DNA from 2 places in the Kitasatospora sp. NPDC032121 genome. Region 1 is predicted to be linked to the other one. Evidence: riboswitches for the same ligand, from Rfam matches in the RefSeq annotation. Region 1 holds a riboswitch; the other holds the start of a gene.
The links. Region 1 has a riboswitch for thiamine pyrophosphate ahead of ACZ5OX_RS07680 (purine-cytosine permease family protein). Riboswitches for the same ligand answer to the same signal wherever they lie in the genome.

Region 1 (6,252 bases):
GGGCCAGCTCCAGGGCGTCCGCGAGGTCGCGGCTGAGGTCCCCGGAGGCGGACTGGGTCTGCAGGCCGAGCAGGATCGAGCCGTCCTGGCGGCGCAGGGCCGGCCAGGCCAGCGGCAGCACGGTGGCGAGGGTCACCGACGGGATGTCACCGGTAGCGCCCTCGGCCACCCCGGCGGCCAGCGTCAGCGGCACCGTGGCGGCGGGCACCAGCTCGCGCAGCGCCACCCAGTCGGCCTCGCCGGGCAGGCCCTCGAACGGGCGGTGCACCAGCTCCTGGACCGCGTGCGAGGCCTCGCGGCCGTGGCACGCCTTGTACCGGCGGCCCGAGCCGCAGGGGCAGTCCTCGCGGGCCCCGACCACGGGGATCTCGCCCGTGACGGCGGTGGTGGACTGGCGCTGCGGCGCCTTCTTGGCGGCCTTCTTGCCCATGCTGCGGCTCTCCCGGGAACGGTGGTCCTGTGTCCCGGGAAGCCTAACGACACATTCCCCGAGCCCGGCTCATGCGCTACGGGCATCGCCTCCGGTGCGCCGGGCGTGCCGGGCCCGGGCGGGCAGCGCCGCCCAGACCGTGACCTCGCCCGGGGCGTCGCGCACGCCCCAGTCGCTCGCCAGCTGGTCGACGATGCTCAGGCCGCGGCCGCCGCGCGAGGTCAGCGAGGGACTCGCGGGCAGCGGCCGGGTGGCCGCCCCGCCGTCCGTGACCTCCAGGGTGAGCACCCCGTCGGCGTGCATCTGCCAGCGGACCAGCACCCCGCCGTCCGGCTCGTCCGAACCCTCGGCGGACTCCCGGCCGCCCGGCGCGGCGTGCGGCCCGGACGGGACACCGACCAGGACCTGCCCGAGCACCTCGGCCCGGGAGCCGCGCCCCAGCGCCGGCAGCGGGCCGAGCGGACGGGCGTACCGACAGGCGTTGCTCAACAGCTCGGAAAGGATCAGAACAGCATCATCGATGACCGGTTCCGGTATCTGCCGGTCACCCAGATCTCGACGCAGTCGGCGCCGTGCGACCCCGACACTCGCTGGGCCGTGCGGCACTGCCATGGTCGATGAAGTCGGCACTTCACGCGCCACCATCAACGCCACCCCCGGACCTCCTTCAGCGTATGCCGAGGGAGAGATGCCCCTTGGTAATGCGTCGGAAACGAGCACCGGACGATCCCGCCCGCCCATTTCGAGCGCGGCGACCGACGGTCGACATCAGGTCATTCCGTGCTCACCCTCTGTCGCCCGGATGCAAGAATTCCGGCAATTTCGCGCAAGGAAGGTTTGACTGCTGACCAGAAGTGATCGGATCTGACGGTATGGCCCCGGCCGGTCCTCGGTGCGTCGGCGGATCACCAGGCGATCACGGGCGCGATCACCGGGGGATCGCCCGGCGAGCGGCCGGCGATGATCCGGCCGTCAGCGGCCGAGCTGCGCCAGCACCTCCGCGGGCCGGTTGGTGATGATCGCGGACACCCCGAGCTCCAGGCAGAGCTCGACGTCGGCCGGCTCGTCCACCGTCCACACGTGCACCTCGTGCCCCAGCTCCCGCAGCCGGGTCACCAGCTGCGGGCGGGCCCGCACCAGTTCGATGCCCGGGCCGGCGATCCGCGCCCCGCCCGGCAGCGGCGAGCCCGCGCGCAGCCGGCCGAGCAGCGGCAGGGTCCGCTCGAACAGGAAGACCCGCCGGTACTGCGGTGCGGCGGCGCCCACCCGGTCCAGCGCGACCGAGGAGAAGCTCATGATCCGGGCGGACGGGCGGCCGCCGTCCCGGGTCGCGCCGATCTTGAACCGCTCCAGCGTCCGCAGCAGCTCGGCCTCCACCCGGCCGCGGAAGCGCACCGGGTGCTTGGTCTCGATCGCCAGGTCCACCGGGCGGCCGCACTCCACCACCAGCTCCAGCAGCCGCTCCAGCCGCAGCACGCCGCGCAGCTCGGGGTCGGTGCTGGGGCGGCCGGTCTTCCAGGCGCCGAAGTCGTACGCCTCCAGCTCGGCGAGGGTCATGGCCGAGACGGTGCCCCGGCCGTTCGAGACCCGGCCGATCCGGCGGTCGTGCACGCAGACCAGCGCGCCGTCGGCGGTGACCCGGACGTCGCACTCCAGCGCGTCCGCGCCCTCGTCGAGCGCGCGTCGGTAGGCCGCGAGGGTGTGCTCGGGCAGGGCGTGGGAGGAACCGCGGTGGGCGATCACCTGGACGGTCGGCGCGGTGCGCGCCGCCGTCGAGGACAGGTCTGGGCTGGTCACAGGCCCAACGATAGGTGGCGGAAGTGAAGCGCGGACAAAGACGGCCCCAACCGGTGGGGCCGTCTTCGCCGTACTCAGTCGTGCTCAGGCGCGCTCAGGCGTGTCCTGCCGTGTTCCGCCGTGTTCCGCCGGTTCGGCCAGGTCGGGTCAGGTCCGGTGCGGTCAGGGCCGGGCGGCGCGGCGGCCGATCGGGGTGAGCGCCCAGGTGACCAGGGCCGGCACCAGGAAGGCGAACAACGAGGCCGAGGTCCACTCCCGCGGGGTGAAGTGCAGCGCCTCCTGGGCGGAGGTCCAGAAGTCCGTCCACCAGTCGGCCACCTTGGTCGGCGCGATGAACTGGTAGACGGCGAAGCCCAGCGCCCACGGCAGCAGCATCAGCCAGCGGGACGGCGCGTCGGCGGAGAGGTTCCAGCCGCGCCGGCCGGCGCCGAGGAAGTAGTCCACCACGAGCACCGCCAGCAGCGGCACGAACACCGAGCCGATCAGGCCGAGGAAGCCGTAGTAGGTGTCGGTGAACTCGTCGATCTGCAGCGCCAGCACGGTGATCAGCACGCCGATCGCGCCGGAGAGCACCCGGCGGTCCACCTTCGGCAGCAGGTTCTGCACCGACATCGCGGTCGAGTACACGTTGGCGAAGGACTGGTCCGTCTCGCGCAGCACCAGCACCAGCAGGAACAGCCAGCCGGCCCAGACCCCGAGGAAGGAGTCGAAGATCCGGTTCGGGTCGCCGTCCGACTGCAGCAGCGCCATCAGGCCGAGCACGTAGCACCAGACCTGGGCGATCGTGTAGCCGGAGAAGCTGCCCCAGAACGCCGAGCGCGGGGTGCGCGAGTGCCGGGTGTAGTCGGCGGCCAGCGGGACGAAGGAGACCGACACCGCGATCATCGCGTCGGTGGCGCCCAGGAAGCCGTGCCAGTTGCCCGCGCCCGGGTCCGGCACGCCCTGGCGGCCCAGCTGGACGGTGAAGTACACCATCGCCACCGCGACCGCCCCGGCCACGAAGCGGCGCAGCACCGCGATCGAGCCCAGCGGCCAGATGGTCAGCACGGTGGTCAGCGCGCCGGCGAGCAGGACGAACAGCCAGCGGTAGCCGGTGGTGTGGGCGACGGTCTGGGCGCCCGCCGAGATGGTCAGCAGCTCGAACACGCCCCAGCCGATGCACTGCACGATGTTCAGCACCGTCGGCAGGTACGACAGCCGGGTGCCGAACAGCCCGCGCAGGTTCGCCATCGCGGGGGCGCCGGTGCGGGCGCCGATCAGCGAGGCCAGGCCGAGCATCGCGGTGCCGACGACCGTACCGACGGTGATCGCGGTCACCGCGGCGGCCAGCGACAGCTCGCTGCCGGGCGCGCCGAGCACGGTGGCGGCGGTGGAGAAACCGATCAGGCTGACGCCCAGGTTCATCCAGAGCGCGAAGTGGTCCCGGAAGCGCAGCGTGCGCGGCGGCTCGGTGTCGAGCACCAGGGGCGCCTCGACGTGATCGGCCCGCTGGGGGCGGTCCAGGACGGCCGCGGGCGTGGACCCGGAGAAACCCTTGGACTCGGGCGCACCCGAAGAAGAGGATGGCGAAGCAGGCGGCATGGCCGATACTCCCTACGCCGGCATTACCCGGACAGGTTCCGGCGGTCAGCGCCCCCTCGAACGTCCGTCACTCGCGTGGCGTACGGTCGACATGCGCACTCTCAGCCTGGTGGGTCCAAGCTCCCGCGTGTCAGTTGTGAGCGACAGGCTAACCGGCGCGGGGGCCGACACCCAAGGCCGAGGGCGTACGGTCCGCATCGCGGGACGCCCGGCGGGGGGAGGGGAGCCTCGGCCGTCGGTGCCGGCGTCGGTGCCGGCTAAGGATTCTTATGAGTTCTTCAGAGGGGTCCTTACGGCAATCGAATCGGCAGTGCGAAAAACTATGGTCCTTGGTTCTGCCAGCTATGGAGGTCGTCCGTGAGCACCGAGCGCGAGGTTGGGCCCGCCGGGCCGCAGGGGGAGCAGCCCGCCGGCCAGGGGGCGGCCGAGACCGCTCCCGAAGGCCCCGCTCAGGGCGGGCACCAGCCGACCATGGCCTTCCGGCGGGTGCCGGGGCCGGAGGCGGGTGCCGCCGATGCCGCTGCCGTCGAGGCGGCGCCGCCCGTGGACGCCGTCCCGGCCGAGGGCGTTCCGGCCGAGGGGGTCCCGGCCGAGGGTGGGCACAAGCCCACCGTCGCCTTCACCAAGGTGCCGGCGCCGGAGTCCCCTGCCGCGCCTGCCGCGCCTGCCGCGCCTGTGGCGCCCGTCGCGGAGGAGCCGGTCGTCGACCCGGCCACCGGCTACATCGACGCGCCGCCGCCGGTCCTGCCGCCCGCCCCGCCGTCCCCGGTCGCCGCGGCCCCCGCCGCAGCCGCGCCCGCCGCCCCGGCCCTGCCGCCGGCCGGCAACCCGTACGCCACCCCGACCCACGGCGTCCCCGCCGCCGGCGCGCACGAGGGCTTCGGCGCCGCTCCGGCCGCCGCCCCCGCCGCGCACGGCCACCACCCCTTCGGGGCCGGCCAGCCGCTCGGCGGCTGGGGCCCCACCCACGACTCCACCTCCGGCGGCGCCGGCTACCCCGGAGGCCCGGCCGGCCCGCTCGGCTACCCGGCGGACTACCCCGGTGGTCCCGGCGGCCACGGCGGCCCGCGCAAGAAGCGCGGCGGCCTGGTCGCCCTGATCGCGGCCGTCGCGGTGGTCGCCGGCCTGGCCGGCGGCGCGCTCGGCGTGTCCGTCGCCGACCACGTCGACAGCAGCAACGCCGCGAACGACCACCGCAGCACCACCGTCCAGGCCAGCGACACCCAGAAGAACGAGCCCGCCCCCGGCTCGATCGCCGCCATCGCGCAGAAGGCGCTGCCCAGCGTCGTCACCATCAAGGCGCAGGGCAACGGCGAGTCGGGCACCGGCACCGGCTTCGTCTTCGACACCGAGGGCCACATCCTCACCAACAACCACGTGGTCGCGCCGACCCTCAGCGGCGGCAAACTGACCGTCAAGTTCGCCGACGGCACCTCCTACAGCGCCTCGGTGCTGGGCCACGCCGAGGGCTACGACGTCGCCGTGGTCAAGATCGACAACCCGCCCAAGAGCAAGCTGGCCCCGCTGCCGCTGGCCGACTCCGACAAGGTCAACGTCGGCGACGCCACCGTCGCGATCGGCGCGCCGTACGGCCTGGAGTCCACCGTCACCAGCGGCATCATCAGCGCCAAGGACCGCCCGGTGGCCTCCGGCGACGACACCGGCTCGCAGGCCTCGTACATGAACGCCCTCCAGACCGACGCCTCGATCAACCCCGGCAACTCCGGCGGCCCGCTGCTGGACTCCGGCGGCGCGGTGATCGGCATCAACTCGGCGATCCAGTCCAACGCCTCCGCCAACGGCCGGGCCGGCAGCATCGGCCTGGGCTTCGCCATCCCGATCAACCAGGCCAAGTGGGTCGCGGACACCCTGATCAAGACCGGCAAGCCGGTCTACGCCAAGCTCGACGTGCTGCGCAACGACGACTACAAGGGCGACGGCGCGCAGATCCAGACCAAGGACATCCAGGGCCAGCCCGCCGTCACCCCCGGCGGCGCGGCCGACAAGGCCGGCCTCAAGCCGGGCGACGTCATCACCAAGCTCGGCGGCGTCCCGATCGACAACGGCCCCGCCCTGGTCAGCCGGATCTGGACGCACAAGCCCGGCGAGACCGTCGACGTCGAGTACACCCGCAACGGCCAGACCCTCAACACCAAGGTCACCCTCGGCCAGCGCGAGGGCGACCAGTAACCCACGGCCCGCGCGGAAACGTGTGCACCGAACCCCTCCGGACCCGTTAGGCTGACCTCCGCCTGGAGAGCTGCCCGAGCGGCCTAAGGGAACAGTCTTGAAAACTGTCGTGGCGTGACCCGTCACCGTGGGTTCGAATCCCACGCTCTCCGCTGGTGGAGAAAGCCCAGATCAGGGCGGGTATCGGCAAACTGCCGATACCCGCCCTTTTCGATTCCGTCCCGGCCTGTCCCACCCGTGTGCCGCGTTCGGTC
Region 2 (6,252 bases), on a different contig from region 1:
GCTGGTCGGTGGGGGTGTCCGGGAGGATCTGCTCGGGAGCCAGGTAGGAGACGGTGCCCAGGACGGTGCCGCCGGTGGCGGTGGTGGTCGAGGTGGGCGCGCCGTCGGCGGTGCCGAGCACCCGGACCAGACCGAAGTCGGCGACCTTGACCAGGCCGCCCTCGGTGATCAGCACGTTCTCGGGCTTGACGTCGCGGTGGACCAGCCCGGCCCGGTGGGCGGCGCCGAGTGCGGCCAGCACCGGCTCCAGCACGTCCAGCGCGGCCCGGACGGACAGCGCGCCGCGGTCGCGCAGCAGGTCGCGCAGGGTGCGGCCGGGCACGTACTCCATGGCGAGGAAGACGTGGCCGCCGTCCGCGCCCTGGTCGAAGACGTTGACCACGTTGGGGTGGGTGAGCTTGGCGACCGCCTTGGCCTCGCGGATGAAGCGGGCGGTGAAGCCCTCGTCCCCGGCCAGCGAGGGATGCATCACCTTGAGCGCGACCACCCGGTCCAGGCGGGTGTCGGTGCCCCGGTAGACGGTGGACATCCCGCCGGTCGCGATGCGCTGCTCGACCCGGTACCGGTTGTCGAGCAGGCTGCCGATCAGGGGGTCGTGCAGTGCCATGTCCACCCGGTGAGTCTAGTGCCGCCGGGCGAGGCCGGACCCGGAGGACACCGCCTCCGGGCCCGGCTGTGCCCTGCTTGTGACACGGCTTCGCGCCGCGGGGGCCGGTGCCGTGGGCGTGCCGGACGCTCAGAACGCGGGGCGCTCGCGGGTGTCCAGGTCGGCCCGGCCGGCCATCGCGGAGGAGGCCTCGGCATGGAAGCGGCGCGGGATGCGGCCGGCCCGGTGGGCGAGCCGGCCCGCCTCGGCGGCGTGCCGCATCGCCTCGGCCATCAGCACCGGGTCCTGAGCCCTGGTCACCGCGGAGGCGAGCATCACCGCGGCGCAGCCCAGCTCCATCGCCAGCGCCACGTCGGAGGCGGTGCCGGCGCCCGCGTCCAGGATCACCGGGACGCCGGCGCCCTCCACGATCAGCTGGAAGTTGTGCGGGTTGCGGATGCCCAGGCCCGAGCCGATCGGCGAGCCCAGCGGCATGATGGCCGCGCAGCCGACGTCCTCCAGCTTGCGCGCCAGCACCGGGTCGTCATTGGTGTACGGCAGGACGGTGAAGCCGTCGTCGACGAGCGTCTCGGCGGCGTCCAGCAGCTCGATCGGGTCGGGCAGCAGGGTGCGCTCGTCGGCGATCACCTCCAGCTTGACCCAGTCGGTGCCGAGCGCCTCGCGGGCCAGTCGCGCGGTCAGCACGGCCTCGCCGGCGGTGAAGCAGCCGGCCGTGTTGGGCAGCACCCGAACGCCGTTGCGGGTCAGCACGTCCAGTACGGAGCCCTGGGTGCCGGCGTCGACCCGGCGCATCGCGACGGTGGTCAGCTCGGTGCCGGAGGCGAGCAGCGCGCGCTCCAGGACCTCCAGGCTGGGGGCGCCGCCGGTGCCCATGATCAGCCGGGAGGAGAAGGACGTCCCGGCGATGGTCAGAAGGTCGTCGGCCATGGTTCAGCCTCCCTGGACGGCGGTGAGGATCTCGATCCGGTCGCCGGTGTCCAGCGCCGTCGCGGGCCACGAACCGCGCGGCACCACGGCCTCGTTGAGCGCGGCGGCGACGCCGGTGTTGGCGGCGCTGACGGAGGCCACCACCTCGGCGAGGGTGGTCCCGGCGGACAGCCGGCGGGGCTCGCCGTTGACGGTCAGGGTGATCTCGGTCGGGGCGGTCTCGGTCGGGGCGGTCCCGTTCTGCGGGGTCCCGTTCCGGGTGGTCTCGGTCATGCGGAGGCCTTCGTCGTGGAGCGGTCGGGGGAGAAGCGCAGGGGCGTGAACGGCCTTGCAAGATCGGGGACTTCGCCGGTGGCCAGGTACTCGGAGACCAGGTCGGCGGTCACCGGGGTGAGCAGCACGCCGTTGCGGTGGTGGCCGGTGGCGGCGACCAGTCCGGGCAGCGAGGTCGGGCCCAGCAGCGGGGCGTTGTCCGGTGATCCCGGGCGCAGCCCGGCCGAGGTCTCCAGCAGCGGGAGTTCGGTGATACCCGGAACCAACTCGTGGGCGTCACGCAGGAGTTCGTACACCCCGCCGGCGGTGACGGTGGTGTCGTAGCCCTGCTCCTCGGTGGTCGCGCCGACCACCAGCTCGCCGTTCTCGCGCGGCACCAGGTACACGTGCCGGCCGCGGACGACGGCACGGACGTTGCGGGACAGGAACGGACGGTAGGCGTCCGGGACGCGCAGCCGCAGCACCTGCCCCTTCACCGGGCGGATCGCGGGCAGCACTCCCTCGGGCAGGCCGGGCAGCCGGTGGCTGTGCGGGCCGGCGGCGAGCACGACCTGCTCTGCGCTCACCGTCTCCCCGGTGCTCAGGCGGGCGCCGGTCGCCCGGCCGTTCCCGACCAGCAGCTCGACGGCCTCGGCCCGGTGGAACAGGACCCCGGCGCCCTCGCAGGCGAAGACCAGGGCGTCCAGCAGCCGGCGGCCGTCCACCTGGTGGTCCTCGGCCACGTGCAGGCCGCCGCGCACCCCGGGGGCGAGCATCGGCTCCAGCTTGCGGGCCTCCCGGCCGGTCAGCCAGCCGGAGTCCAGGCCGAGGCGCTGGTGGAAGGCGTGCAGTTCGCGCAGTTCCGCGCGGTCGTCGGAGTCCAGCGCGACGGCGAGCGTGCCGCAGCGGCGGTAGCCGGTGTCCCGGCCGCCGCCGGCCTCGGTGAGCTCGGCGGCGAAGTCCGCGTACCGCTCGTTCGAGGCCATGCCGAGGCGCAACAGCGGCTCCTCGCCGTACTGCAGCTCGGTGACCGGGGCGAGCATGCCGGCGGCGACCCGGGCCGCGCCGCCGCCGGGGGAGGGGTCGACCACGGTCACGTTCCGCAGGCCGCGCTGGGCGGCGCGCCAGGCGACGGCGAGGCCGATGACGCCCCCGCCGATCACCAGCACGTCGGCGTGGGCGGGCGATGGCAAGCGTGACAAAGCTGCTCTTCTCCCTTCGCCGGTATGACCCGGATCAGGTTCGGACGGTCGCAGGCCGTGTCAGCCCGCCTCTCAGCCCGGTCCGCCGGGCTCCCGTGTGGTGCCCCCACCTTAACGCCGGGGGTCGGCCCGGCCGAAGGCCCGTACGCAGGGTGGACAGCGGCGCGGGAGGTGGGCCCGCCCGGCCGCAGGCCCGTACCGGGGAGGGACCGACCGCACCCCCCGCCCACCCCCGGCCCCGCGGCCGCCGGTCGGCCGCTGAGTACAGTGACCGGCGTGGCAGAGCTGAGCGGAACGGATCAGGTGGTCGTCGTCGGAGCCGGGCTGGCCGGGGCGCAGTGCGCCCTCAAGCTGCGGCAGGGCGGTTGGCAGGGGCGGATCGTGTTGGTCGGCGAGGAGCCGCACGCGCCGTACGACCGGCCGCCGCTCTCCAAGGACGTGCTGCTCGGCGAGGCCGACTCCACCGCCCTGGACATCGACTACGGGCAGCTCGACATCGAGCTGCTCACCGGCCGCCGCGCCACCGGCCTCACCCCCGGCGTGCTGCACACCGATGGCGGCGACCTCCCGTACGGCTCGCTGGTGATCGCCACCGGCGCCGTGCCGCGCGCCCTGCCCGGCGCCGAGCGGGCGCACCTGCTGCACACCCTGGACGACGCCCTGGCGCTGCGCGCGCTGCTGCGCCCCGGGCTGCGGCTGGTGCTGGTCGGCGCGGGCTGGATCGGCGCCGAGGTGTCCACCGCGGCCCGCGCGGCCGGCTGCGAGGTGACGGTGGTCGAGGCCGGTCCGGCGCCGCTGCCCGGCGCGCTGCCGACGGAGATCGGCTCGGCGATGGCCGGCTGGTACGCCGCGGCCGGGATCGAGCTGCGCTGCGGCGTCGGCGTGGCCGCCGTGGAGCCCGGCGCGGTGCTACTGGCGGACGGCTCGCACCTGCCCGCCGACGAGGTGGTGGTCGGCATCGGGGCCCGCCCCGCGACCGGCTGGCTGGCCGGCTCCGGGGTCGAGCTGGACGCGACCGGAGCCGTCGTCGTGGACGGGCGGCTGCGCACCTCGGTGCCCGGCGTCTTCGCGGCCGGCGACTGCGTCAGCTACCCGTCGGCCCGGGCCGGCGCCCGGCTGGCCGTCCAGCACTGGGACCACGCCCTGCAGTCCGGTGAGGCGGTGGCCGCCGCCGTCCTGGGCGCGGACGCGCCGGACTACGACCCGGTGCCGTACTTCTGGTCCGAGCAGTTCGGGCGGATGGTCCAGTACGCCGGCCGGCACGCCGAGGGCGACGTGCCGCTCTGGCGCGGCGGTCCGCAGGACGGCGAGTGGTCGGTGCTCTGGCTGCGCGACGGCGTGCCGAGCGCGCTGCTGGCCGTGGACCGGCCGCGCGACCTCACCCAGGGGCGCAGGCTGATCGAGCGCGGTACGGCGCTGGATCCGGCCCGCGCGGCCGACCCCGCGGTGCCGCTGAAGGCGGCCGTGGCGTAGGGCCGGGTGCGCGGCGGGCCGTCGAGGTGGCAGTCTGGTGCCGTGAGTGAGATCGATGCCAAGACTGACGCCCTGGTCCCCGAGTGGCTGTACCTGCCCGACATCTCCGAGCGGTGGGGTGTGCTGGTCACCGAGGTCCGCAACATGGTCAAGAAGGGTGACCTGATCGCGGTCCGCCGCGGTCCCAACAAGTCCCTGCAGGTCCCGGCGGCCTTCATCGACGAGACCGGCCCGGTCAAGCACCTGGTCGGCCTGCTGACCGTGCTGCGGGACAGCGGCTTCTCCGACGAGGAGATCATCGAGTGGATGTTCTCCGAGGACGAGTCGCTGCCCGGCACCCCGGTGCAGGCGCTGTGGGAGAACCGGGCGACGGAGGTCAAGCGCCGCGCCCAGGCCATGGCGCTGTGATGACGGACCCCCGCGCCGCCCTCGCCGACGCCCGGCTGTACCTGTGCACCGACGCCCGTCGGGAGCAGGGCGACCTCGCCGAGTTCCTGGACGCGGCCCTGGCGGGCGGGGTGGACGTCGTCCAACTGCGCGACAAGGGCCTGGAGGCCCGGCAGGAGCTGGCGGCCCTGGAGGTCTTCGCCGACGCCTGCCGCCGGCACGGCAGGCTGCTGGCCGTCAACGACCGCGCCGACGTCGCCCACGCGGCCCGACCGGACGTGCTGCACCTCGGCCAGGACGACCTGCCGGTACCGGCCGCCCGGGCGATCCTCGGCGAGGACGTGCTGATCGGCCGCTCCTGCCACGCCGAGTCCGAGGTGGACGCGGCGATAGCCGAGCCGGGCGTGGACTACTTCTGCACCGGCCCGGTCTGGCCGACCCCGACCAAGCCGGGCCGCCCGGCCCCGGGCCTCGGCCTGGTCTCGTACGCGGCGAAGCAGGCCACCGACCGGCCGTGGTTCGCGATCGGCGGGATCGACCTCGGCAACCTGGACGAGGTGCTGGCCGCCGGCGCTCGCCGGATCGTCGTGGTGCGGGCGATCACCGCCGCGGCGGACCCGGGGGCGGCCGCCGCCGAGCTGTCCCGCCGGGTGCGCGCCGCGCTCTGACCGCCCGGGTCCGCGGAACCCGCCGGATCCGCCCGGATCCGCCCGGATCCGTGGGGCCCGGCCCGAACCGGTAGAGGACCCGCCCGAGGCCGTCGCCGTCCGTCAGTACTTGCGGACGGTGGCGGCCTCGGCCAGTGCCAGCAGCACCGTACGGGCCCGCCCGTCGGCGAGCGGCGCCGCCTCCAGCGCGGCCAGCGACTGCCGCATCAGCTCCTCGATCCGGCGTTCCACCACCTCCGGCGCGCCGCTGCGGGCGACCAGGGCGCGCAGTTCGGCGACCTCGGGGGCGGCCAGGTCCGGTGCGCCGAGCCGCTCGTCCAGGTGTCGGGCGTCGGCGGCCGACAGGCCCCGCATCGCGTGGGCGACCAGCAGGGTGCGCTTGCCCTCGCGCAGGTCGTCCCCGGCCGGCTTGCCGGTGACGGCGGGGTCCCCGAAGACGCCGAGCAGGTCGTCGCGCAGCTGGAAGGCCTCGCCCAGCGGCAGCCCGAACGCCCCGTACGCCTCGACCAGCTCGGGGCCGGCGCCGGCCAGCAGCGCTCCCACCTGGAGCGGCCGCTCGATGGTGTACTTCGCGGACTTGTAGTGCAGCACGGTCTGCGCGCGGTCCAGCGCGCCCTCGTCGGTCGAGTCGCCGGCCACCGGCTCCAGCACGTCCAGGTACTGGCCGAGCATGACCTCGGTGCGCATCAGGTCGAACACCGGCTTGGCGGCCAGGACGGCGGCGGGCTCCAGGCCG

Region 2: it holds a riboswitch for thiamine pyrophosphate, as region 1 does, so the genes downstream of both, thiO (glycine oxidase ThiO) here and ACZ5OX_RS07680 (purine-cytosine permease family protein) in region 1, are expected to answer to the same signal.

The regions. Positions count from the first base shown of each region.
Region 1 is NZ_JBVILX010000002.1:408,038-414,289, forward strand. It holds gene ACZ5OX_RS07665 (DUF5926 family protein) at 1-430, opposite strand, end outside; gene ACZ5OX_RS07670 (ATP-binding protein) at 500-1,075, opposite strand; gene ACZ5OX_RS07675 (glycerophosphodiester phosphodiesterase) at 1,403-2,227, opposite strand; gene ACZ5OX_RS07680 (purine-cytosine permease family protein) at 2,390-3,808, opposite strand; TPP riboswitch at 3,801-3,945, opposite strand; gene ACZ5OX_RS07685 (S1C family serine protease) at 4,166-5,998, shown strand; tRNA gene ACZ5OX_RS07690 (tRNA-Ser) at 6,063-6,150, shown strand.
Region 2 is NZ_JBVILX010000001.1:723,586-729,837, reverse strand. It holds gene pknB (Stk1 family PASTA domain-containing Ser/Thr kinase) at 1-607, opposite strand, end outside; gene ACZ5OX_RS03330 (thiazole synthase) at 737-1,534, opposite strand; gene thiS (sulfur carrier protein ThiS) at 1,538-1,807, opposite strand; gene thiO (glycine oxidase ThiO) at 1,804-2,988, opposite strand; TPP riboswitch at 2,983-3,095, opposite strand; gene ACZ5OX_RS03315 (NAD(P)/FAD-dependent oxidoreductase) at 3,256-4,461, shown strand; gene ACZ5OX_RS03310 (Rv2175c family DNA-binding protein) at 4,504-4,869, shown strand; gene thiE (thiamine phosphate synthase) at 4,869-5,516, shown strand; gene ACZ5OX_RS03300 (polyprenyl synthetase family protein) at 5,619-6,252, opposite strand, start outside.